Regions from separate parts of the Paenibacillus sp. FSL L8-0638 genome, predicted to be linked through region 1. Evidence: a T-box and tRNA genes for the amino acid it is inferred to sense, from the RefSeq annotation. Region 1 holds a T-box; the other regions hold tRNA genes.

Region 1 (5,831 bases):
TGAAGAGAACGACCTTTATCACCCGGAGAGCAAGCTGTTTCCTCCACATAATATACGTGGAACCAACGGACGACATTTGTATGGCAAGCTCCATAGCCTCTATGAGCAACAAAGTGATCTTATCTACTGGTTGGATAAAACACGGTACAGTGCTTTTGCGGGCACAGATCTGGAACTCAGGCTGCGTGAACGTGGTATTGTGGAAGTTCATCTGATTGGTGTGTGTACGGATATATGTGTACTGCATACGGCTGTAGATGCTTATAACAAAGGTTTTGCTATTACTGTATACAAGGACGCTGTGGCGAGCTTTAATCAAGCTGGACATGATTGGGCTTTGGGTCATTTTGAGGGAAGTCTTGGAGCCGCGGTACGATCGGCTGAGGATACGGTTTTACGCCAGAAGAAGTAAAATAACTTAACGATTGTGTACCAATGTCCGATAACAAAATGGAGCCGGATATTGCTGAATCTGGGCAGATGAGGCGGTAGCGCCACAAACCTGGAGACAGTCAGAGAGGATGATTACAATGCAGTCAACGAGCCTCGCATTACATACAGATAAATATCAGATTAATATGATGTACGCCCACTGGGTGAACGGAAGTCACCAGCGTAAAGCTGTGTTCGAGGCGTATTTTCGTAAACTCCCTTTTGGTAATGGATATGCCGTGTTCGCGGGTCTGGAACGCATTGTGAATTATATTGCAAATTTGCGGTTTACAGAAGAGGACATTCGCTACCTGTCTGAACAGGAGGAGAAGTACGATCCCATGTTCATGGAGGCGCTTCGCCAGTTTAAGTTTGGTGGAACGGTCCATTCGATGAAAGAAGGGGCCCTTGTTTTTCCCAACGAGCCTTTGGTACGTGTTGAAGGAACGATTATGGAAACGCAGCTTGTCGAAACGGCATTGCTGAATTTTATGAACTACCAGACGCTTATTGCGACAAAGGCATCGCGCATCAAGCAGGTGGCAAGTGATGATACACTGCTCGAATTTGGAACACGGCGTGCGCAGGAAGCAGATGCAGCGATTTGGGGAGCACGAGCAGCTTATGTGGCTGGTTTTGACGCGACTTCTAATATGCTGGCAGGCGAGCACTTTGGAATCCCGACGAAGGGGACACATGCCCATTCATGGGTGCAGACCTTTATGACGGAGCAGGAGGCGTTTGACGTCTATGCGAAGGTTTTGCCAGACCAGGTTACACTGCTGGTAGACACCTTTGATACGCTGGAAAGCGGTGTTCCTCATGCGATTCGGACAGCAAAAATGCTAGAGAGTCAGGGCAAGCGTATGAATGCAATTCGTCTGGATAGCGGTGACTTGGCTTATCTATCCATTCAGGCGCGGGAAATGCTCGATGCTGAAGGCTTAGATTACGTACAAATTGTAGCTTCCAATGATTTGGATGAAAATACGATTTTTAACCTGAAAGCCCAAGGGGCACGTATTGATGTATGGGGTGTAGGAACACAGCTTATTACGGCTTCGGATCAACCATCGCTCGGCGGGGTGTACAAGCTGGTTGAGCGTGAAGTAGATGGCGAAATGCTGCCGACGATTAAGATCTCGGGGAACCCAGAAAAAGTATCCACACCAGGCAAAAAGGATGTATATCGCATTGTGGATAAGAAGAAAGGGAGAGCTGTAGCCGATTATATTTCTTTTCCGGATGAAGAGCGTCCGCGTAATGGTAAGCGCCTGAAGCTGTTTAACCCTTTGCATCCGTATATGAAGAAGTATGTAGAAAATTACGAAGCCGTGCCGATGCTTGAGCCTATTTTTATAAATGGACAGAAGGTATATGAGCTTCCCGAGCTGGATGAAATTCGTGCCTACCATACTTCACAGTTGAAACTGTTCTGGCCAGAATATTTGCGGAAGCTGAACCCTGAAATTTATCGTGTAAATCTGAGCGAGAAGGTATGGGAGCTAAAGCAAAAGCTGATCGACAGTTATATGCAGCCCGAAGTTGAAGAAAAAGAATAGTTGGAAGAGGCACCTCATGAATGCATGGGGTGCCTCTTTGTGTTGGAGCATGTAGGAAATAGGAGCTTATTTATAAATTTCTCTCATCACATGTCGTAGCTCAGGGACAATAATGCGTTCCATTGCCAAACGAACGGCTCCGCGTGAGCCAGGCATAGAAAATACAGCTGTCTGGCCCACAGTGCCAGCTACAGCCCGGCTTAAGATAGCTGCTGAACCAATGTCCTCAGCAAAGCTTAAATAACGGAAGATTTCCCCAAAGCCAGGTAGTTCCTTATCCAGTAGAGAAGAGACAGCTTCATATGTAGTATCACGTGGAGAAATACCGGTACCACCTGTCAAAAGAACAGCCTCGATGTCATCCTGTGCCGCTGCTTCGGATACTAACTGCAGAATACCTTCGTAGTCATCCTTGACGATGACATATCGAACAACTGTATATCCATTGGTTTCTAGTAGATCCATGAGCAGTCGTCCCCCAGTATCTGTTTCCACGGTGCGTGTGTCCGAGACAGTCACGACCATGCAATTCACTTGTTGGGGAGATTCCTGACGGTGTTCCTCTACAGAAGACATATTCATTAAAATGTTCACTCCTTGATCGGTGGTTAGACATACACTTTTTACAATAGAGCAATGACTGAGCGTATGCAAGTCAGAAACAGGGGCTAAAAATCCATGTGATTAATATCCTTGCATTTGCACACTGGAATATAGTACACTTCCTTACATAAGTCGGGATTATATTGTTTTGTTTTATTGAAAGCGCGCACATCAAATGATTAACCTCAAGGGACAGCGGGTAATAGTACAGCAGGGTCAACAACTGGGAGGTAATGTAATATGAATCATTCATACCAACAATGCGTGGATGCTTGCCTGGAATGTATGAACGCTTGCAATGTATGTTACGTAGCGAGTTTGAAGGAATATGATTTAGCTATGCTGCGTGAATGTATTCGAGTGAGTAGGGAATGTGCAGAAATATGCGGATTTGCTGCTCAAATGCTGCAGCGCGGAACGGATTTTGCCGAGGAAATTTGCGAGCTGTGCGCCAAGGCCTGTGAGGTATGTGCTGCTGAATGCAGCAAGCATTCCCATGATCATTGCAAACATTGTGCAGAAGCCTGCCGTCGTTGCGTTCAGGCCTGCCGCCAATTGGTGGCAGTATAATTACATATATGGAACTAGTGCCTGAAGAGGAAATAAAAGGTTGCCTTCTACTGAATAGGTTTGTATAATGATTGAAATTAACGTCATGGAACGGGAGAGTAGCAGCGAAGCTATATCATTACAGCGAGCCGGAAGAGGTGGAAGCCGGTATGAGATCCGATGTGAAGCGCACCCGGGAGACGGTTGATCCAACGAGCAGAACTTCTAGTAGATCAACCCGGCAGACACCGTTATTTGTCATTGAGTGAAATCGCGATTAGTGTAAGTTAGTTTTAGCTGCACAACCGATTTACGAAGAGTGGTACCGCGGGATATTGAAGTTCTCGTCTCTTGAATGATTTCAAGAGGCGGGGGCTTTTTTTGTTAGATTCTATAAAAAGAAGGAGAGAGATCATCATGTTAATGAGGATTGCTGCTCAAGCGATATTAGCCCATACGGGCTTGGAGGAGAAAGAAATTTTATCTTTATTTGGGGTGCCTCCGCAGCCTGAATGGGGAGATATGGCGTTTCCGTGTTTTGTGCTGGCTAAAAAGTTTCGAAAGTCTCCGCAGCACATTGCACTGGAATTGGCGGAACTAGTAGGCCATAAAGAAGGTTTAACCGCTTCAGCATCGGGTGCCTATGTAAACATAACCTTGGATCGATCGGTTCATATTCCGCTTATGCTTGCTGAATTGAGCAAGGCTGATTTCCTCAGGCCTAATATCGGGAACGGGCAGCGGGTAGTTATTGATATGTCCTCGCCTAATATTGCCAAACCGTTTAGTATCGGTCATCTTCGCTCTACGGTTATCGGTGCTGCCTTGTATCGCATACTTGGTGAAACAGGTTATGTACCTATTAGTGTGAATCATCTTGGGGATTGGGGAACACAGTTTGGTAAGCAAATTGCGGCCTATAAAAGATGGGGAAATGAGGAGCAGTTACAACATGATCCGATTGGTGAATCGCTAAAGCTATATGTGCGTTTTCATCAGGAGGCCGATCATGATCCGACTTTGGAGGATGAAGGGCGCGAGTGGTTCCGACGTTTGGAACATGGGGATGCTGAGGCTCAACAACTATGGGAGTTTTTTGTTAAAATCAGTCTGGGTGAATTTGATCGTATGTACCAGCGTCTAAACATTACATTTGACCATGTGCTGGGAGAAAGTTTTTACAATGATAAGATGCAGGCAGTTATTGATCAATTAAGAGCAAAAGGATTGTTGGAGGAAAGTGATGGAGCGCTCGTAGTTCGCCTGGAAGACGAGGAACTGCCTCCGTGTCTTATTCTGAAAAAGGATGGAACCACCATTTATCCGACACGTGATCTGGCAACAGCGATTTATCGTCATGAAGTGATGAAGGCTGATCGGTTGCTGTACGTCGTTGGTGGAGAACAGAAGTTGCATTTCCAGCAGGTGTTTGCGGTGCTGAAGCATGCAGGGGAGGCATGGGCGGAGCAATGTGAGCATGTGCCGTTTGGATTAATGCGGTTTGCGGGTAAGAAAATGTCCACAAGACGTGGCAAGGTTGTGAAGCTGGAGGAGGTGCTGGATGAAGCTGTAGCGCGTGCTCAAGGCATCATTACTCAGAAAAACCCTGGTTTACAGGAACAACAGGCAATAGCGGAGGACGTTGGCATCGGGGCGATTATTTTTGGTGATTTAAAAAACAACCGACTGAATGAAGTGGACTTTTCGTTGGAGGAGGCGCTGACCTTTGAAGGCGAGACCGGGCCTTATGTGCAGTATACTCATGCGCGCATACGCAGCCTTCTGGAGAAAGCTCACGCTCGCGCCGATGTTGATGTTAATACTAACCCTAGCGACAATGACCTTTTCCAAGATAGCCATTCTCATGATTTGAATGACGTATCGGATGAAATATTGGGTGACGCAGGTTGGGCGCTGCTTAAGCAATTGGGTCGCTATCACGGTCAACTGATACGAGCGGCTCGCCAACTAGAGCCTTCGGTAATTGCGAGATTTGCATTGGATACGGCCCAGGCGTTTAACCGGTTTTACGCCAAGGAAAGGATTGTCGATGGTGGACAATGGCGTATTCAGTTGGCGGAACAAACTGCCGATATTCTGGCATGCGCGCTGCAACTTCTTGGTCTGAAAGCACCGAATCGGATGTAAGCAAAGCGAACGAAGGGAGCGAGTTTTTGCTGGCGGGATGACTGCTACCCATACCTGGCTCTTCCAAAGGAATACTGTAAAAGATTAATCTGTTGCAGCCACTTTTGGGTATGCATAAATGTTGTGAGCAGAAAAGAGTTAGACGGGTACACTAATCGCAGGGATTCCACTGTTTTGCAACCAATTTGTGTATATTTGAAACATTTGATGCTTTTATTGCGTCGGTAAGTGTAGAAGCAAAGTAAACATGGAGGTGTATCTCATGAAAAAGAACAAAAGCGTGACAGCTGCCCTGCTTGTCATCTGCTCATTGGCAGTAGCAACGTCGGCCTCTGCTTTTCGTGATATAAAGGGAGCTGAACAGGAGAAGATCGTAAACTCACTTCAGGACAAAGGAATTATTCAAGGAATAACCAAGGATAAATTTGCACCGGATCAAACGCTCACGTATGCACAAGGAGTACACTTGGTTGTTCGTGCAATGGATCTTCAGGTGATGCCTGATTTCACAACGGGTTCCTTTGCAAACATTCCGGC
Region 2 (5,831 bases), 2.3 Mb from region 1:
GACTTATGTAAAACAAGAAAACACGACTCACAGCACTTTCCATAAACGACTAAAATTTGGGTTATCAAAGGTAAAAATAAGGCACGTAACTTTCACTACGTGCCTTATCCCTATCTAATTACTACGTTGCAGCTTGTTACAGCATACTCCGTATATTTTATCGTCTGAATTACTCAGCAGCTTCAACTGGCGCTTCTACTTCTTTGCTGTTTTCCACCAACAAAGCAATGGTTTTGCGCAGTGAAATTTCTTCTTTCAGGTTAGCGAACGAGCCGTTACCTTCCAGAATGCTACGGATTTCTTCAACTGAACGTTTGTAAGCTTCAGCCATGTTTTTCAGTTCTTCATCAATTTCCGCTTCGGAAACTTCGATGTTTTCTGCTTTAGCCACTTGCTCCAGCACGAGGTTGTTACGTACGCGCTTCTCAGCATCAGCTTTCATTTGCTCTTCCAGGTCTTCCTTGCTTTGACCAGAGAATCCAAGGAACATTTCAAGGTTCATACCTTGGCTACGCAAACGGTTGTCGAAATCGCGAACCATGTTTTGCACTTCGCTCTTCACCATTGCTTCAGGAATGTCGATTGTTGCATTCTCAGCAACTTTCTCCACTACAGCACCCTCGCGGGCTGCTTTAGCTTCGTTTTCCTTACGATCCAACAATTGCTTTTTCAAGTCTTCCTTGAATTCAGCCAGTGTGTCAAATTCGCTTACATCTTTAGCGAATTCATCGTCCAGTTCAGGAAGAACTTTGCGTTTCAGTTCGTGAACTTTCACTTTGAATACCGCTTGTTTGCCAGCGAGGTCAGCAGAATGGTAGTTCTCAGGGAACGTTACTTCAACGTCCTTGGAATCGCCAGTGTGCAAACCAACCACTTGCTCTTCAAAACCAGGGATGAATGTGTTAGATCCCAGTTCCAAAGAATACTTCTCAGCTTGTCCGCCTTCGAATGGTACACCGTCCACGGAACCGTCGAAGTCAATAATAGCTGTATCACCGGATTGAGCAGCATCTTCATCAACGACAACCAGTTCAGCATGACGTTGTTGCAGGCGCTCCAGTTCTTGAGCCAGTTCTTCGTCGCTTACTTCGAGTTTGCTTACAGGCACTTCTACGCCTTTGTAATCGCCCAAAGTCACTTCAGGTTTAACAGTAACCTTTGCTTTGAACTTGAAAGATTCGCCTTTAGCAAATTGATCAATTTCAACGTCAGGGCTGTCAACCGGGAAGATGTCCGTTTGCTCTACAGCTTGGCTGTAAGCTTCTGGCAACAGGATGTCAATTGCATCTTGGTACAGACTTTCAATACCATAGCGTTTTTCAAAGATAGGACGTGGTACTTTACCTTTACGGAATCCTGGTACACTTACTTGTTTTGCCACTTTATTAAAAGCTTTGTCGAGTGCAGCGGCTACACGATCCGCGTCAACCTCAACTTCAAGAACCCCAAGGTTCTTCTCTATTTTCTCCCAAGTTGCTTTCATTTTATGCTTTCCCCTCCAACAAAATCTTCACTTAGTTTTCATTACAATCAACGCACACAAAATAACCACTATAGTATATCTAACATTACTGTCTTTTTCAAGAGCAGCCCTTTGAATGCTTCACAGGTAAACGTTTCCGGTCACTAAGGAGTGTGCATTCCCGCCGCTACGAATAGTCGCATCGACCGATACGCCTGCTCAAAACGGAAGCGCAACGCATCTGTAATGCCATATATAGCACGGGTTTCTTCCTCATTATTATTACCGTTCAAACTTTCCGAAACGGTCTGATGGAGTGCTGCAGCCCAAATATCCGGCATTCCGTCCTCTTCCACCAACATGGATCTATAATCATTCGTACCGTATACTGCCATCACAAACTGTGACCACAGCTCCTGTGCAAAATAGAATAGTGTAGGCTCGTGCACCTCAGTCTGATCAGCCACCCGTTCCAAAATACGCATAATCGACTCTGGAAAATCACCAGGCTGTAACGGAACCGTTTCAATGTCGATTTCCGCTTGTTCATCACCCCGTCTAATTTCTATCGTCCCTTCCATTCCGCGTCGTCGCATTGTCTGTAGAACACGGAATTGAAGTAAAGGATGGATTTCCCGTTCCGTAATCCAGCGAAGCAAGGCATCGTCGATTTCTGGCAGTTCCAGATAGGACAACTGCTCCAACGCTAAAATCGTCTGTTCGGATAAGGGTTCATCCATAGCCATCCGCAACAGCTTGTTGCCGTAGCCCGCATCCTGCTCCTGCTTAAAGCGTGCATGACGGCGAGCTAACTCTACTTCACTGACCTCTTCTTCCACAGCGTCCGTTACCGCCCCGCTGTCAGCGTACTGTGGAAATGCAGCTTCCAGCCATTGTAATAGAGCGTTCCATTCATCGTATTGCTTCTGCTCCTGTCCCTGACACTGCATTAAAAAACGCAGCATCGCCATCGCCTCTCCGTAACGTTCATTTTCAAGCATCACAGTAAGTTGAATTTGATAATAGTCCAGTGTCTTCGGAAACAATACAATATTATTTTCTTTTGTCGTCACCTTGGAGTCCTTTATTCAAGGCACCCCCTCTCCTTCGCAAGCTCAAGTATTTGTAGATTATATGAGAAACAGTAGCCGAAGTCCAACCACTCGTCTTACACATATTCACCTGTATTCTAACATACCCTTTTATAAGGCAAAAAAAACTACGTCTACTCAGAATTTATGCTGTATAAAGCCTAAATAAACGATATATGCAAAATAAGACTTGAATTTCTTTTATCCATATGATATATTAATATTCGCTTGAATTTTATGTCCCAGTAGCTCAGCTGGATAGAGCAACGGCCTTCTAAGCCGTCGGTCGGGGGTTCGAATCCCTCCTGGGACGTCATAGCAAAAAGCCTCCATAATGGAGGCTTTTTTTGTTCTCATGAGATAACCCACAGGGGAACGTGGGGCTATCGGCATCGTTAGCCTATACTTCGCAGTCAACCATAGAGAGAGCATCTCTCTTGATAAATTACATCAAAAAAAGCTTCCGCAAGGGAGCTTTTTTTCATGATAAATAATGTAGAAAGAATAGTCTGCCACGCTACTTTAGGCGCTGGTTTCAAGTCACTACTCTTTCAATAAAACGCAGATATTGCTATCATCTATCATGTTACACCATTTTAAAGTAAAGGAGGTTGGCTGACTCCCTTGACTACGAATAAACTCCAAAAGTCGCGGGAAATTCATCGTTTTGTTGCCACTTTGCTTTCTATATTAGGTACTGGATTGGGTATGTTTTATCTCGCCATTCCTTCCTATATGATTGGAGGAGCGGCTCTGATCATCACACAGGGAATTCTGATCTATTTTACATTATTTTCTCTCGGATACCTGCTTATTATTTCGGGACCGCTGGCCATTATTCTCCACATTTCAGGCATTATTTTTACAGTACGATCTTTTCAAATTACAAGCAATGTGGATAGCGCGCCGACAAGTGCATCGTTGCCTTCCAAATGGCGCATGTTGCTCAGTCTCGCTGTGGGAGCTACACTTCTACTTCTTGCAGTCACAATGAAATACGTAGATATTATAGAGCCTTTTACACAAACAGGTGAAAATAAACGCAACGTAGCCGCAGAATCAGAGCAATATCTGGAGCAGAAATACGGAGAGGACTTTCAAATTCAAAATATTAGCTATCATAGTATTCCCTTCACTGAATATACCATGGAGGCGATCTCTAATCGTCATCCTTCCGTCCTCTTTAACATGACCAAGCGTCCTTATGAGGATGTCCCATTTAGAGAAAAATATCTTAACGCCCTTTGGGAGAGCCAACTGGACATGAAGCTCAAACCTGTTATACAGAAGCTATACAATGATGCAGCCGCTGTTCATTCTGGGGTGCAAGAAGGGGAAACAGATAAAATGATCAAAGAATACGACGATTTTAAACTGAATCCCGAAGCGGTCGGCGATCAATATATTCGTATAATTGTATTCGAGGATCTAACTGACTCAGGATTGTCATTGGAAAAAGAACGGGTATTACAAACTGCAAAAGTTCTCAAAACAGTGTTGGCCGGAAATAAAGCTTCATTAGACATCGAATACTTCCCTTCGGCTATGAATACCAAACGAAACCTTAAGGCAATAGAACTAAACGATTATATGTTTGGTCAGGACCATTTTGATGAAAAGACCTATGAAGTCCAGATAGAAGACATTTATAAGCTTATGTCAACAAAGGATATACAAATCACATCGCTTGACCGCGTGAAGTAGCAAGGAGATTAATCAAATGAAATTAATATCTTGGAATGTAAATGGCTTAAGAGCCTGTGTGACCAAAGGGTTTTATACTTATTTAAAAGAAACGAATGCCGATATTTTTTGCGTACAGGAAACGAAGCTTCAAGAAGGGCAAATCCTCATGGAGAACATGGAGGAATACACACAATACTGGAATTATGCTGAGAAAAAAGGATATTCCGGCACGGCTATTTTCACCAAAATCAAGCCGCTCTCTGTGCATTATGGACTTGAAGAAAATGAAGAACCGGAGGGCCGAACCATCACTTTGGAATTCGAAAAATTTTATCTCGTCAATGTGTACACACCGAATACCAAACGCGACTTATCCCGACTGCCCTACAGACTGGAATGGGAAGACCGTTTTCGCAGCTACCTGCAACAACTGGATGCTTTGAAGCCTGTCATCGTGTGTGGAGACTTGAACGTAGCTCATCAGGAGATCGATCTCAAAAACGCCAAAGCTAACTACGGAAATGCCGGTTTTACGCCTGAGGAACGGGAACGCATGTCACAGCTGCTAGACGCCGGATTTATAGATACCTTCAGAACCTTTTATCCTGACCGGACGGATGTTTATTCCTGGTGGTCCTACATGCCAAAGGTGAGAGAAAGGAATATTGGCTGGCGGATCGATTACTTCCTCGTCTCGGAGAGACTTCGTTCGCTATTGATGGATGCGAACATTGATTGTCATATTACAGGCAGTGACCACTGTCCTGTGATATTGGAGTTGCAAGATATTTCAGCATAAGTCCCCTGCCCTGACACAAGGATTTATGAAACTTTAAAAAGCGGTCATGCTCTGTTATTGCAGCATGACCGCTTTAATGAATGGAGCTATGTCCCCAAATATACCTCGATACGGGAAATCAACCGCTCTCTCACATCTTGTGCCTCTTTATTATCTAATATAGCCTGACTTATCGTCTTCTTTTCGCCACTAGCGTAATGCAGTACATACTGGGTCACTATGCATTCCGGTGCATAAGTATCCTTGCGATCCGTATTAAAATAAGTCACCTGACAGCTTCCGAGAAAACAGAAAGATAGCTCACCTGTAGCTGTGAAAAGCCAGCCTGGCAGCTTGGGCTCCAGCTTCAAGGATAGGCCCCCATGATCATAACCAAACGGCTGCCCGCCCGTCATCATCCATATCCACATATGGATAAATTCTGCCGTAGATCCGCTCAGCCTCGCGATATATCCCGTTCCATGCAAACTTGCATCAGGATTAGCACTGCTAGCAATAAAGGAGCTGTTCTCCAGCGTGCTTCTTCCGTAGACCTCTGGGTCCATAAAAGGCGGCAACGCTTTTTTGATGTCTGAAAAAAATTCAGTGTATAGACCCGCCCTTAAGCATTCAAGTAGATATTTATATTCCATATGCATAAATATAGATTCATTTTCCAGCCAACCCGGCGTAAAAGCTCTGGAACGACCGAGTTCAAACGGCTGCCCCGCCAGACTTTCATTCACCTTATACATGCCCAGCTTCCTGTCGTAAAGCCCGCTCTGCCTGATTTGCCGATACAGCTTCTGCCCAT
Region 3 (5,831 bases), 2.0 Mb from region 1:
AAGCTTTATTCACGCATAGTGCGTTTGATTATTTATCGTTCAGTGCAACAACACCCGGAAGTGCTTTGCCTTCCATAAATTCCAGAGATGCGCCGCCGCCAGTGGAAATATGGTCCATCTTGTCAGCCAAGTGGAATTTTTCAGCCGCAGCCGCAGAATCACCGCCACCAATGATGGTGTATGCTTCTGTTGTTGCGCAAGCTTCCGCTACTTCACGAGTACCACCAGCGAAAGGTTCGATTTCAAATACGCCCATTGGTCCGTTCCATACAACCAGTTTGGAGTTTTTGATCACATCTGCATAGATTTTACGTGTTTTCGGTCCAATGTCCACGCCTTCCCAAGCTGCAGGAATGCCGTCGATATCCACAATATCTGTGTTCGCCGTAGCGCTGAAATCGTCAGACACAACAATATCCACCGGAAGATAGAAGTTTTTGCCGAGTTTCTTCGCTTTTTCGATAAATCCAAGAGCTACGTCCAGTTTGGATTCATCCAGCAAAGATTGACCCACTTCATAACCTTGAGCTTTGAAGAATGTATAAGTCAAACCGCCACCAATGATTACGTTATCTGCAATGTTCAGCAGGTTGTCGATCACGTCGATTTTGTCTTTTACTTTGGAACCGCCGATAATGGCTGTAAAAGGACGATCTGGATTCGACAGAGCTTTACCAATAACAGACAATTCTTTTTCCATCAGCAGGCCGGAAACAGCCGGAAGAATATGAGCGATACCTTCAGTGGAAGCATGAGCACGGTGTGCTGCGCCGAATGCGTCATTCACGAAAACGTCAGCCAATTCAGCAAATTGCTTCGCCAACTCAGGATCATTCTTTTCTTCTCCTGCATAGAAACGTACATTTTCAAGCAACAGCACGTCGCCGTTTTGCAGTTCAGCCACTTTCGCTTTAACAGCTTCGCCTACCGCTTCGTCCACTTTAACTACTGGCTTTTTCAGCAGTTCAGACAAACGTACGCCAACAGGAGTCAGACGCATGGATTCAACAACCTGACCTTTTGGACGTCCAAAGTGACTCGCCAAAATAACTTTTGCACCTTTTTCAATCAGGTAGTTAATGGTTGGCAAGGTTTCACGAATACGCTTGTCATCTGTAATTTTACCGTCTTCAACCGGAACGTTAAAATCTACACGAACAAACACCCGTTTTCCATTCAGTTCTATATCACGTACGCTCTTTTTGTTCATCTCCATATTCCTCCGCACCCTTATAATTTTACGAAACAGGAATTTAAGGCACATTTTGATATATAAAGAGCGGAAACAATAACCTGTTTCCGCTCTATGATGTTGCTAATAAGAAAGTTCTTATTATTTAGCCAGTTTAGCGAAGTATTCCAACGTGCGGATCAATTGTGCAGTGTAGGACATTTCGTTGTCATACCAAGCTACAGTTTTCACCAGTTGTTTGTCGCCGACAGTCAGAACTTTAGTTTGAGTTGCATCAAACAAAGAACCGAAAGTGAGGCCTTTAATGTCGGAAGAAACGATTTGATCTTCAGTGTATCCATAAGTTTCAGGATCGGAAGCTTCTTTCATCGCTGCGTTGATTTCTTCAGCAGTTACGTTTTTCTCCAGAACTGTTACCAACTCAGTCAGGGAACCTGTAGGTACTGGAACACGTTGAGCCGCGCCATCCAATTTACCTTTCAACTCAGGGATAACCAAACCGATTGCTTTAGCAGCACCAGTTGTGTTAGGAATGATGTTTTCAGCTGCTGCACGAGCACGACGGAAGTCACCTTTAGCATGTGGAGCATCCAAAGTGTTTTGGTCGCCAGTGTAAGCATGAATTGTAGTCATCAAACCTTCAACGATACCAAATTTATCTTGCAGTGTTTTAGCCATAGGAGCCAGGCAGTTCGTTGTGCAAGAAGCACCAGAGATTACAGTTTCAGTTCCATCCAGAATTTCATGGTTTACGTTGTAAACGACAGTTTTCATGTCGCCAGTAGCTGGAGCGGAGATAACAACTTTTTTAGCGCCGCCTTTCAAATGTTTCTCAGCAGCTTCTTTAGTTGTGAAGAAACCTGTGCATTCCAGAACGATGTCTACACCCAGGTCTCCCCAAGGCAGTTCTTCAGGGTTGCGGTTAGCCAAAACTTTAACTTCTTTACCGTTTACTTTGAAGAAGCCATCATGTACTTCTACTTGTCCTTGGAAATTACCTTGTGTTGTATCATATTTCAACAAATGTGCCAACATTTTGGAATCTGTCAAGTCATTGATTGCTACTACTTCAATACCTTCCACGTTTTGAATCCGACGGAAAGCAAGGCGTCCAATACGTCCGAAACCATTAATACCAACTTTAACTGTCATGAGTGAGTTCCTCCCAAAGTTCGTTTAGTTTAGTTTTATATATTCAAGACAGACCCGAAAGCCTGTCAAGACAACACGATTCATAAATCCTATATTAATCATTTAAATAACGACTTACAATCTCAACAGCAGCGCCTTCGTCGGTGACTAGAATGTCTTCTTGCCCGAAACGCAGTACCGCATGAATAGCGGCCGCCTTGTTCTTGCCTCCAGCTACACCTAGAACCGTATCGGTACGCCTAATGTCCTCCAATCGGAGTCCAAGCGTCAGCATTCTGTGAACAACGACGCCATCTTCGTTAAAATAATAACCAAACGATTCGGCTACCGCCCCTTCACTGCTGATCTGGGCAAAGGTTTCGGGATCAAGTTTACGTCTATGTGCCATCGCTATGGCGTTGCCTATCCCGTGAATGATGATACGACTCTCGCGAATCAGGCTCAATATATCCTGAATGTTCGTATCTTCAAGCAAGGAGTTGTAAGCATGATTGCTGAGCAAATCCGGTACATGGAGCAGACGGTATTGAGCGCCGACCTTGCGAGCCATTGTGGAAGCAATTGTGTTGGCCTGCATTTCCATGCTTTCTCCCAAACCCCCGCGTGCCGGTACAAACCACCCACCCTTAAGGGGGCCATTAGAAGGCAATGCCAGTTGTTCCGCCACGTCTGCAATCGTCGTGCCACCTGTTACAGCGACCACATCCTCGTCGTCCATAACACTTAGCAACGCTTTTGCTCCAGCGCGCCCCAGCTCCTGCTTTGTTAACGGAGAAACATCCGAATCCCCTGGAACGACAACCACCTTCCTCAAACCATAGGCTTGACGAATCTGGTCCTCCAATTGGGACAGGCCGAACAAGTTGTTCGCAATCGGCTCCAGCTGTTCCAGCAGATCCAGTCCTGCTTTGCTCACCTTCATGCCTACACTCTCAATCTCAATTAGCCCCTGAGCTTTAAGAAGATCGGTTTCGGCGCGTAACACGCGCTCGGTCATGTTCAGTGAAGCTGCCAGTGTTCTGCGTCCAACAACATCGGACAGCATAATCTGATGCAGGATCGTGTACCTTTTTTTCAAAACATCCATGAGGTCGGGCAGAAGCTGCTTCTGTATTTCTAATATCTTTCGCATGCTTTCCACTCCCGCACACTTCTAAGTTCTGTCTCTAATGCTCTATCTCTAACTGGTCTTAAAACGTCCCGGGATAACTTTTTAAGTCCCACGTATATCTTAACCAATATTTGCTCCATATGCAAGTCTATCTGAACCTATATTTCTCAACCATTTGTCTGAATATGCGCATTTAATAAAAGCTTGCAATTCACTGCTGTATATCATATAATCATCTTTGTTTCCAATTAGCTGTTTAATTAGTTAGTTGTTTGCATTGAATCAACTATGCGCCCGTGGTCCAACGGATATGACGTAGGCCTCCGGAGCCTGAGATCGAGGTTCGATTCCTCGCGGGCGCGCCATTTTAATGAACGCTTAAATGCTTCTATATAATGTTTTAACCAATAAGAGCGCTGAGGGCTCTTTTTTTAAATCATTAGTTTGACTTTCTTTGACTTTTTGTTTGAAATTGTTTATCATGTGGTTAATACGGTAACAGTTTATAAATAAGGGACGTGTAATCGGCATGTCCACCAAATCCACTAACGATATTTAAGGGAGGTTTTTTGACGTGAGCTATGTTCCTATGGTAGTAGAACAAAGTAACCGCGGCGAACGCGCCTATGACATTTATTCCAGACTGTTAAAGGATCGCATTATTTTGTTAGGCTCGGACGTCAATGACGTTGTAGCCAACTCTATAATTGCGCAAATGCTGTTTTTGGCTGCCGAAGATCCTGAAAAAGATATTCACTTGTATATTAACAGTCCTGGCGGTTCCATTACAGCTGGTATGGCCATTTTCGATACGATGCAATACATTAAACCTGATGTATCTACGATTTGTGTAGGTATGGCGGCTTCCATGGGCGCGTTCTTGCTGAATGCAGGCGCCAAAGGTAAACGTTTCGCTTTGCCAAACAGTGAAATTATGATTCACCAACCTCTGGGTGGTGCACAAGGCCAGGCAACGGATATCGAAATCCGCGCACGCCGCATTCTGAAAATGCGTGATAAACTGAACCGCATTCTCGCAGATCGCACAGGCCAACCACTGGAACGTATTGAAAAAGATACAGACCGTGACTACTTCATGTCTGCTGATGATGCCAAAGAATACGGTATTATTGATAAAGTGCTAACTAGCTCCTCTCCAGAAGGTGTATAAGAGAAGAAATTTGCCTCTCGATAGCTGGTAAATGAAAAAGCTGCCTACCGGAAGTTATTATCCGGTAGGCAGCTTTTTTGCTTTATTGTTTTTTAGAGTATAGACAGTCCAACTTACTCATTTCTACTATTAAATCTGTCCCGCAAAAGGCTTTCCGCCTTGAGGCAGCAGTTGACCGAACGAGTAAGTAAACTCTGGAATTCCATACGCGTATGGCGCATAATCATACAAATCAAACACGATTGTTACTCCACTGTTCGTCACATAAAAATTCTGATCTGCCGCCAGCTCTTTAAATTTACCGAATCCTTCACCAGCCTGAAGCGCATCGATTTTTTTCTTCAAATCAGCATTGAGGAACTTTTTGTAGTTCGGATTTGCCTTCAATACGTCAGACAACTGCAGTAGTTTACCATCAGCGAGCGAGAACGTATATCCTTTACGCGCCGTCATACCGTGTGCGCCACCTGTATACGAGTAGTCCTGCATAATCACACTTAGAATACCGTCCTTGTTATAGGCAATTGCAAAATCATTTTCGAAATCATACGGTCTTTCTGCTGTAACCTCTCCCTCTGCCACCATCTTTTTGCCTGCTGCCATTATACCCTCTGCATGCTTTTTAAGCACATGGTTAATGGCCTTTTGAGCCTCAGGATTCAGCTGGCTGCCGCTGATTTGCGGATACTTAACTTTGTAAGATACCTTCGCATTACTCGAAGCTGGAAGTGTTTGAGACGCAATTGTGATCGGGTTTAGCTGACTTTTACTTAGCGTTACTGTCTTCTGAGCTGCGTTCCATTGAGCATCTATGCCTAGATAGTCTTTCAACAGACTCATAGGAATGTATAGCTTCCCAGCGATCTGTTTGGCATCCATACTACGTGTATTGATTCCATTGACGTTGACGTAGGCATCCGAGGAAGAAGCCATAATGTAAAGTTTATTGTACCCGCTACCTACGGTATAGGTCGTTGCTTTCGCATCATAGCTTACTGGAATCCCCAAGCTGTCTCGCAGTGCGGCCACCGGAATCATTGTACTCCCGTTCACTTGAACACCTTTAGCGGGCAACGCTTTACCATTCCATTGGATAGTGATTCCTGGTTGCTGTGTTGCCGCTTGCTGCTGTTTAATCGATGCTGCCTGGATATAGGAAACGGGAACAGCTGCGACTCCTGCTAAAATCCCTGCTGCCAGCAGTG
Region 4 (5,831 bases), 2.4 Mb from region 1:
AGGTAATGTACACAAACATCGGGCGACTCAGCCTCTCTTCAGCCTCCTCCCACTCTCGCTTTTTCTGTTGATGTTTCAAAGAATATTGGATCTCCGCTTTGGCTCTCATTTTTCGAGCAGTTGCATCGAGCTTGTCCCATTCACGCAGAGAACGATACACATTCGCCAAGTCTTTTAACGCATCGAGTTGATCTATTTCATTCAGACGTTCGACAAAGGGTTCAAATCGTGTAGCCGCCTTGAGATTTCGGATCTGATTGTTCCCCACCTGAATGGTAAACAGACGATACTGACAGATAGCCAAGCGTTCAGAGTGCTGATACTTCTCTCCTTCCGCAATCCCTTCGTAGAGCAACAATGCAGCATTGTGCTGACCTTGTGCGAATAGTTTTTCTGCTGCATCAAATAACTTTGGAGAATATAGAAGGTTATTCATAATATGTCCTACTACAAGCTGGATAGCATCCAACTTGTCCAGTTCCGCACAGCGAAACAACAACGGCTCAATTCGCCTCCAATCCGGGGAACGCTCAATGATGTAGTTATCTATGTATAGTTCGTAAAAAAAACCTTCTGGTAGCCCCATAGCCCAAGTAATTCGATCTAGCTGATGTATAGCAACAGGACGATGCTTGGCAATCCAATTATTAAGTGTTCTTTGATGGACACCTGATCGTTCGGCAAATTGTGCCAGCGTCAAATCATTTTCCCCTAAATAATCCTCTAACTTCGCCAAAATCGTAGGTGTATGTCCCAAGTCATAACCACCCTTCATACAAAAAATCCAAATTTTATACTTTCACCTCAAATTATTCACCAAGCATTAACATATGTCAACATTTTTCTTCCATTATTCCTACTATATAAACTTGAATATGGTAATTAATAACCACTGACATGAAATCCCTTTCAGAATTCAGGTGGTCGCTCGCTCTACTAATTTGAATTCCAGATGATGTATCGTTTCTTCCAGCCCTTCGAGGGCATTTCGAATCATAATGAACGCATTCTCAGCTTGCTTGTCTATCGGGTAATGAATCGTAGTTAAATCAAGCAAATGCGAGATTTCGGTGTTATCAAAGCCTACTACTGCAAAATCACTCGGTACAGAAACACCTAGCCTACGCGCTTCAGTCAAAAGACCTGCTGCCAAATAATCGGTAGAACAGGCGAAGGCGTCCGGCCTGTCTGTTGGTGCTCGTTCTGCCCACCAATGAGCTATTTGTTCACCAGCTTCTATTGAATTTAAATCATAAAAATGCGGGAAGGCCTCAGCGTCCAAATCATATTTTTCGCAAAAGTCATGATAAGCTCGAATGCGTTCTTTTGTATTCAACCCCCGCATGCTGCCGTACACATTCACAATTTTCCGATATCCTCGGGCGTACAAATGTTCCAATGCCAGCGTATAACCCTGATACTGATCCATAAATACAGACGGGATTGCCTCAATGTTTACACGCTGCCAGGTCACAATCGGACCATATTTTGTATAATGCTCAATCACACTCCACTCATTAACGCGAATCATACAGACCAAGGCGTCCAGTTGCTTTCTCCGCAACATTTCCAGCGCTTCAAGCTCCTGTTCCTTCTCCCCATTGGTAATAAACAGCGCTATATTAAAGCCATGCTCCTGGGCATACATTGTAAATCCGCGCACAAATAAACCCAATGAATCATTAAAAGAAAGTGAAATAATCCCTATGAGCTTGGTCATCCCTTTTTTTAAAGATACCGCATTGAGGTTAGGAACATAATCCAGTCGATCTATGACCTCCTGCACACGCTGTCTTGTCGGTTCACTTACGTACGGATGGTTGTTAATGACACGGGACACCGTAGCCGAGGATACCCCCGCCAGCTTTGCAATTTCATGAATATTCGCCATTTTCTCACCTCGTTCTTTCTATTTTAGCATGTTCGTGTTTAGCATGTTCGTAGTGTCCGCCCTATAATTGTCACCTTCCCAAAATAAGTTTTTTAAAAGCGCTTGACCTGTAATGCATTACAGGGATTACAGTGAATTTGTGCTTAAGAAAGCGGTTTACAAAACATACTTAGGAGGCACTAACTATGAAAAAAGGCATAAAGATTGCAACCATTGGCGGAGGCTCCAGCTATACACCAGAACTAGTAGAAGGCTTCATCAAACGTTATGCAGAGCTTCCCATTCGGGAATTGTGGCTGGTAGATATTGAGGCAGGTCGTGAAAAACTGGATATCGTAGGCGCCATGGCCAAACGGATGGTAAAAGCCGCAGGCATTGATTGTGAGGTACATTTGACCCTGGATCGCCGGGAAGCGTTGAAGGACGCTGATTTTGTAACGACCCAATTTCGGGTAGGCTTGCTGGAAGCGCGGATTAAGGATGAAAGTATTCCGTTAAAGCACGGCATGATCGGTCAGGAAACTAATGGGGCCGGTGGGATGTTCAAAGCTTTTCGTACCATCCCTGTTATCCTCAGTATCGTCGAAGATATGAAAGAACTGTGTCCGAATGCATGGTTAATTAATTTTACCAATCCTGCGGGTATGGTCACCGAAGCCGTGCTTCGTTATGGTCAGTGGGATAAAGTCATTGGATTATGTAATGTTCCAATCGGCGCGGTCAAGAGTGCATCGGCTGTGCTGGACAAACCGGAAGAAGAGCTATTCTTTAAATTTGCAGGGATTAACCACCTTCATTGGCACAAAGTTTATGACAAAACCGGAGCTGAATTAACAGAGCAAGTCATTGAAGGACTGTACGCTCCTGGCGCAAAACCGGAGAAGGTTGTTGAAAATATTAAGAATATGCGCTTCCTGTATGATCAAGTTCGTCAATTGAAAATGCTGCCTTGTCCATACCATCGGTATTATTACATGACGGATAACATGCTGAAGGAAGAATTAGAGGAAGCCAAAAACGAAGGAACTCGGGGACAAGTCGTCAAACGTTTGGAAGAAAGCCTGTTCGAACTGTATAAAGATCCAAATCTGGATTATAAACCGGAGGAGCTATCCAAACGTGGCGGAGCGCATTACAGTGATGCAGCCTGTGAGATCATTAATTCCATTTATAACAACAAAGGCACATTGATGGTGGTTAGTATACGTAACAATGGTGCGATTGATGATGTTCCTTATGATAGCGCCATCGAAGTAACCAGTGTCATTCGCGCTCATGGTGCCGAACCTGTCAACTTTGGCAAATTTCCACCTGCACAGCGGGGCTTGCTACAAGTGATGAAGGCAATGGAAGAGCTGACGATTGAAGCGGCAGTCACCGGTGACTATGCAACAGCACTGCAGGCCTTCACCCTGAATCCGCTCGTACCAAGCGGGGACATTGCTCAAACCGTGCTGGATGAATTACTGGAAGCACACAAAGAGCATCTGCCGCAGTTCTTTGCTCATAAGGAGAAGGTGACGGTATAAAAAGGTAGGTCGCTATCATCCTGCTGGAACACAAAAAGGCTTCCTACATGTAGGAAGCTCTTTTTGCTAGACGTCCCAGGAGGGATTCGAACCCCCGACCGACGGCTTAGAAGGCCGTTGCTCTATCCAGCTGAGCTACTGGGACAAGATGGTGATCAATAAAACCTTATGTATTCAGCGCATTGATTATTATATCACATTTCGGGCAACTGTCAAAAGCATTTTTTCATGATGTAGGGAAGTGGGCTGCAAAAGGAATCATTTGGACGCTAACGGGGTATTATGTACAAAGAACCATGCATAAAGGAGGGGTTAATCTGTGAGAGGTCTTTTGTCGTCACTTTGTTATTTCAGCATTTTCTTCGCACCTTTTCTAGTGCCTGTCATTGTGTGGATTGCAGTACGGGACGAATATGTTCAGGGTCATGCAAAAAAAGCTATTTTATCGCATATTTTCCCCATTATTGCGGCGATTCCGCTAGTGTATTTTATTATAACGGCGAATCATGCAGGTTCAGTGATCGGGTTTGTACTGCTATTCGTAGTGGTCTATCTCGGGGTTTTTGTGTATAACATCTACAAAGGGATTATGACGCTGCGTGAAGCGGCTTAGTTCAAAAGAAGCCTCCTATATTCCGCAAATTTGGCGGGATACAGAGGCTTCTTTAGGGTTATTTTTGATGAGTTGCTGTTGCTATTTAGTTCGATGGCTATGGCTGCTTATTTATTCCCAAAGCGTTTAGGGCTTCTACGTACCTCATGTCTTACGTTTTTCTCCAGTACTTCTTCTGCAAACTCATTGTTATGAATATAACTGCTGCCTTTATTTTTCTTATAATTCGCTTTGCCGTCTATGATTTCCCCCTCCTTTCACGCTGATCCGGCGATGGCGCCGGAGCCCAAATCAACAGAAGCCGAGGCATAGCACACCATATCCTCATGCCCCGAACTCCTTGGCGAACTCTGTACTGAGTTGCCCATAGGAGAGCAATTCTTTTTTGAACTTCTCTCGCTCCTCACCAGCAGTAATGTGTGTAGAATCGGTAAAAGCCTTGTCTGTCACTTCCTCAAATGCCGAATGCAGGTTATTGTCGTACCAATCCAGCTCCAGATCGGCGTCATTGCGGATGATCCGTACCATGTCGTAGTCATGCTGACCATCCGTCTGATCCTTGGCCGTAATATAGACCAGCAGTTCCGGGTCATCCGCGGCACCGGGCCGCACTTCTACCTCAGCGCAGCGCACTCCGTCAAGTTCAGTAAAGCGGCGGATTTTGGCATCCTTGATGTAGTACATGGTCTTCCTCCTTCCTTGCGAGTAGACGGGTTGCCCCATCAGTAGTTTTCGGAACGGACAGACATTTTATGCTTCTTTTCGGCATATATACTGTTGAACTGGGGATTTAGTTTTTGATTCATTCCAACACTGGATGAACACGACAAAGAGAGGATGAACAGACATGTGCGGAATTACAGGTTTCATACAGTGGAACGGAGACTTAATGCATCAATCTGAGCTGCTGCTGAATATGACACAAACGCTCTCCGATCGCGGACCAGATGCTGCGGGTACCTGGATATCCAATCCGTGTGCCTTCGGACACCGAAGACTGAGCGTTATGGACCCGGAAAATGGCGCTCAACCCATGATCCGGCAGCTGGAGGATATCACTTATACGATTGTATATAACGGGGAAATATATAACGCGCCTGAGCTGAAAAAAGAGCTGCAACAGCGCGGGCATTTTTTCCGTTCACAATGCGACACGGAGGTGCTGCTCGAATCCTATATCGAATGGGGCCCCGAATGTGTGGATCGGTTAAACGGCATTTTTGCGTTTGCGGTCTGGGATAGTGAGCGGGAGCAGGTGTTTCTGGCACGGGATCGGCTGGGAGTAAAGCCGTTATTTTATAGCCAGACCGAAGAAGTATTCGTATTTGGCTCAGAACCCAAAGCACTGCTTCAGCATCCAGCGGTAGAAGCAGCAGTGGACGCCGAGGGATTGGCCGAAATCTTTATCATCGGGCCTGCACGTACCCCCGGACACGGCGTCTATTCGTCTATGAAGGAGCTACGCCCCGGGCATACGCTAACTTACAGCCGCGACGGCGTGCGCATTCAAGCCTACTGGACACTGGAAAGCATTGCGCATGAGGATAACACCGAAGAAACGGCGCTTAAGGTACGAGAACTGTTGCTGGATACGGTGGAGCGGCAGCTCATTTCGGATGTTCCGGTGTGCACCTTATTGTCTGGCGGGCTGGATTCAAGTGCTCTATCTGCATTAGCTGTCGATTATTACAAACGTACCGGGCAGGGACAAGTTCATACGTATTCGGTCGATTATGTGGATAACGACAAGCATTTTAAAGCCCATGCGTTTCAACCCGGAGCCGATGCCCCCTGGATT

The links. The T-box of region 1 lies ahead of argS (arginine--tRNA ligase). A T-box ahead of a tRNA ligase gene usually reads a tRNA of that ligase, here a tRNA-Arg.
Region 2: it encodes a tRNA-Arg, which carries the amino acid that the T-box ahead of argS (arginine--tRNA ligase) is inferred to sense. The anticodon was not compared.
Region 3: it encodes a tRNA-Arg, which carries the amino acid that the T-box ahead of argS (arginine--tRNA ligase) is inferred to sense. The anticodon was not compared.
Region 4: it encodes a tRNA-Arg, which carries the amino acid that the T-box ahead of argS (arginine--tRNA ligase) is inferred to sense. The anticodon was not compared.

Annotation. Positions count from the first base shown of each region.
Region 1 is NZ_CP151960.1:2,198,883-2,204,713, forward strand. Features, by position in the region: gene MKY35_RS10110 (isochorismatase family cysteine hydrolase) at 1-412, shown strand, start outside; gene MKY35_RS10115 (nicotinate phosphoribosyltransferase) at 531-1,994, shown strand; gene MKY35_RS10120 (MogA/MoaB family molybdenum cofactor biosynthesis protein) at 2,061-2,576, opposite strand; gene MKY35_RS10125 (four-helix bundle copper-binding protein) at 2,838-3,167, shown strand; T-box leader at 3,245-3,501, shown strand; gene argS (arginine--tRNA ligase) at 3,564-5,294, shown strand; gene MKY35_RS10135 (S-layer homology domain-containing protein) at 5,557-5,831, shown strand, end outside.
Region 2 is NZ_CP151960.1:4,539,822-4,545,652, forward strand. Features, by position in the region: gene tig (trigger factor) at 170-1,483, opposite strand; gene MKY35_RS20105 (hypothetical protein) at 1,627-2,535, opposite strand; tRNA gene MKY35_RS20110 (tRNA-Arg) at 2,793-2,866, shown strand; gene MKY35_RS20115 (hypothetical protein) at 3,178-4,257, shown strand; gene MKY35_RS20120 (exodeoxyribonuclease III) at 4,274-5,038, shown strand; gene MKY35_RS20125 (cellobiose phosphorylase) at 5,125-5,831, opposite strand, start outside.
Region 3 is NZ_CP151960.1:212,059-217,889, reverse strand. Features, by position in the region: gene MKY35_RS00960 (phosphoglycerate kinase) at 29-1,210, opposite strand; gene gap (type I glyceraldehyde-3-phosphate dehydrogenase) at 1,334-2,344, opposite strand; gene MKY35_RS00950 (sugar-binding domain-containing protein) at 2,439-3,476, opposite strand; tRNA gene MKY35_RS00945 (tRNA-Arg) at 3,746-3,820, shown strand; gene clpP (ATP-dependent Clp endopeptidase proteolytic subunit ClpP) at 4,030-4,626, shown strand; gene MKY35_RS00935 (DUF4163 domain-containing protein) at 4,756-5,831, opposite strand, start outside.
Region 4 is NZ_CP151960.1:4,592,638-4,598,468, forward strand. Features, by position in the region: gene MKY35_RS20305 (helix-turn-helix transcriptional regulator) at 1-757, opposite strand, end outside; gene MKY35_RS20310 (LacI family DNA-binding transcriptional regulator) at 917-1,891, opposite strand; gene MKY35_RS20315 (6-phospho-beta-glucosidase) at 2,077-3,420, shown strand; tRNA gene MKY35_RS20320 (tRNA-Arg) at 3,492-3,565, opposite strand; gene MKY35_RS20325 (DUF4870 domain-containing protein) at 3,740-4,033, shown strand; gene MKY35_RS20330 (hypothetical protein) at 4,358-4,717, opposite strand; gene asnB (asparagine synthase (glutamine-hydrolyzing)) at 4,881-5,831, shown strand, end outside.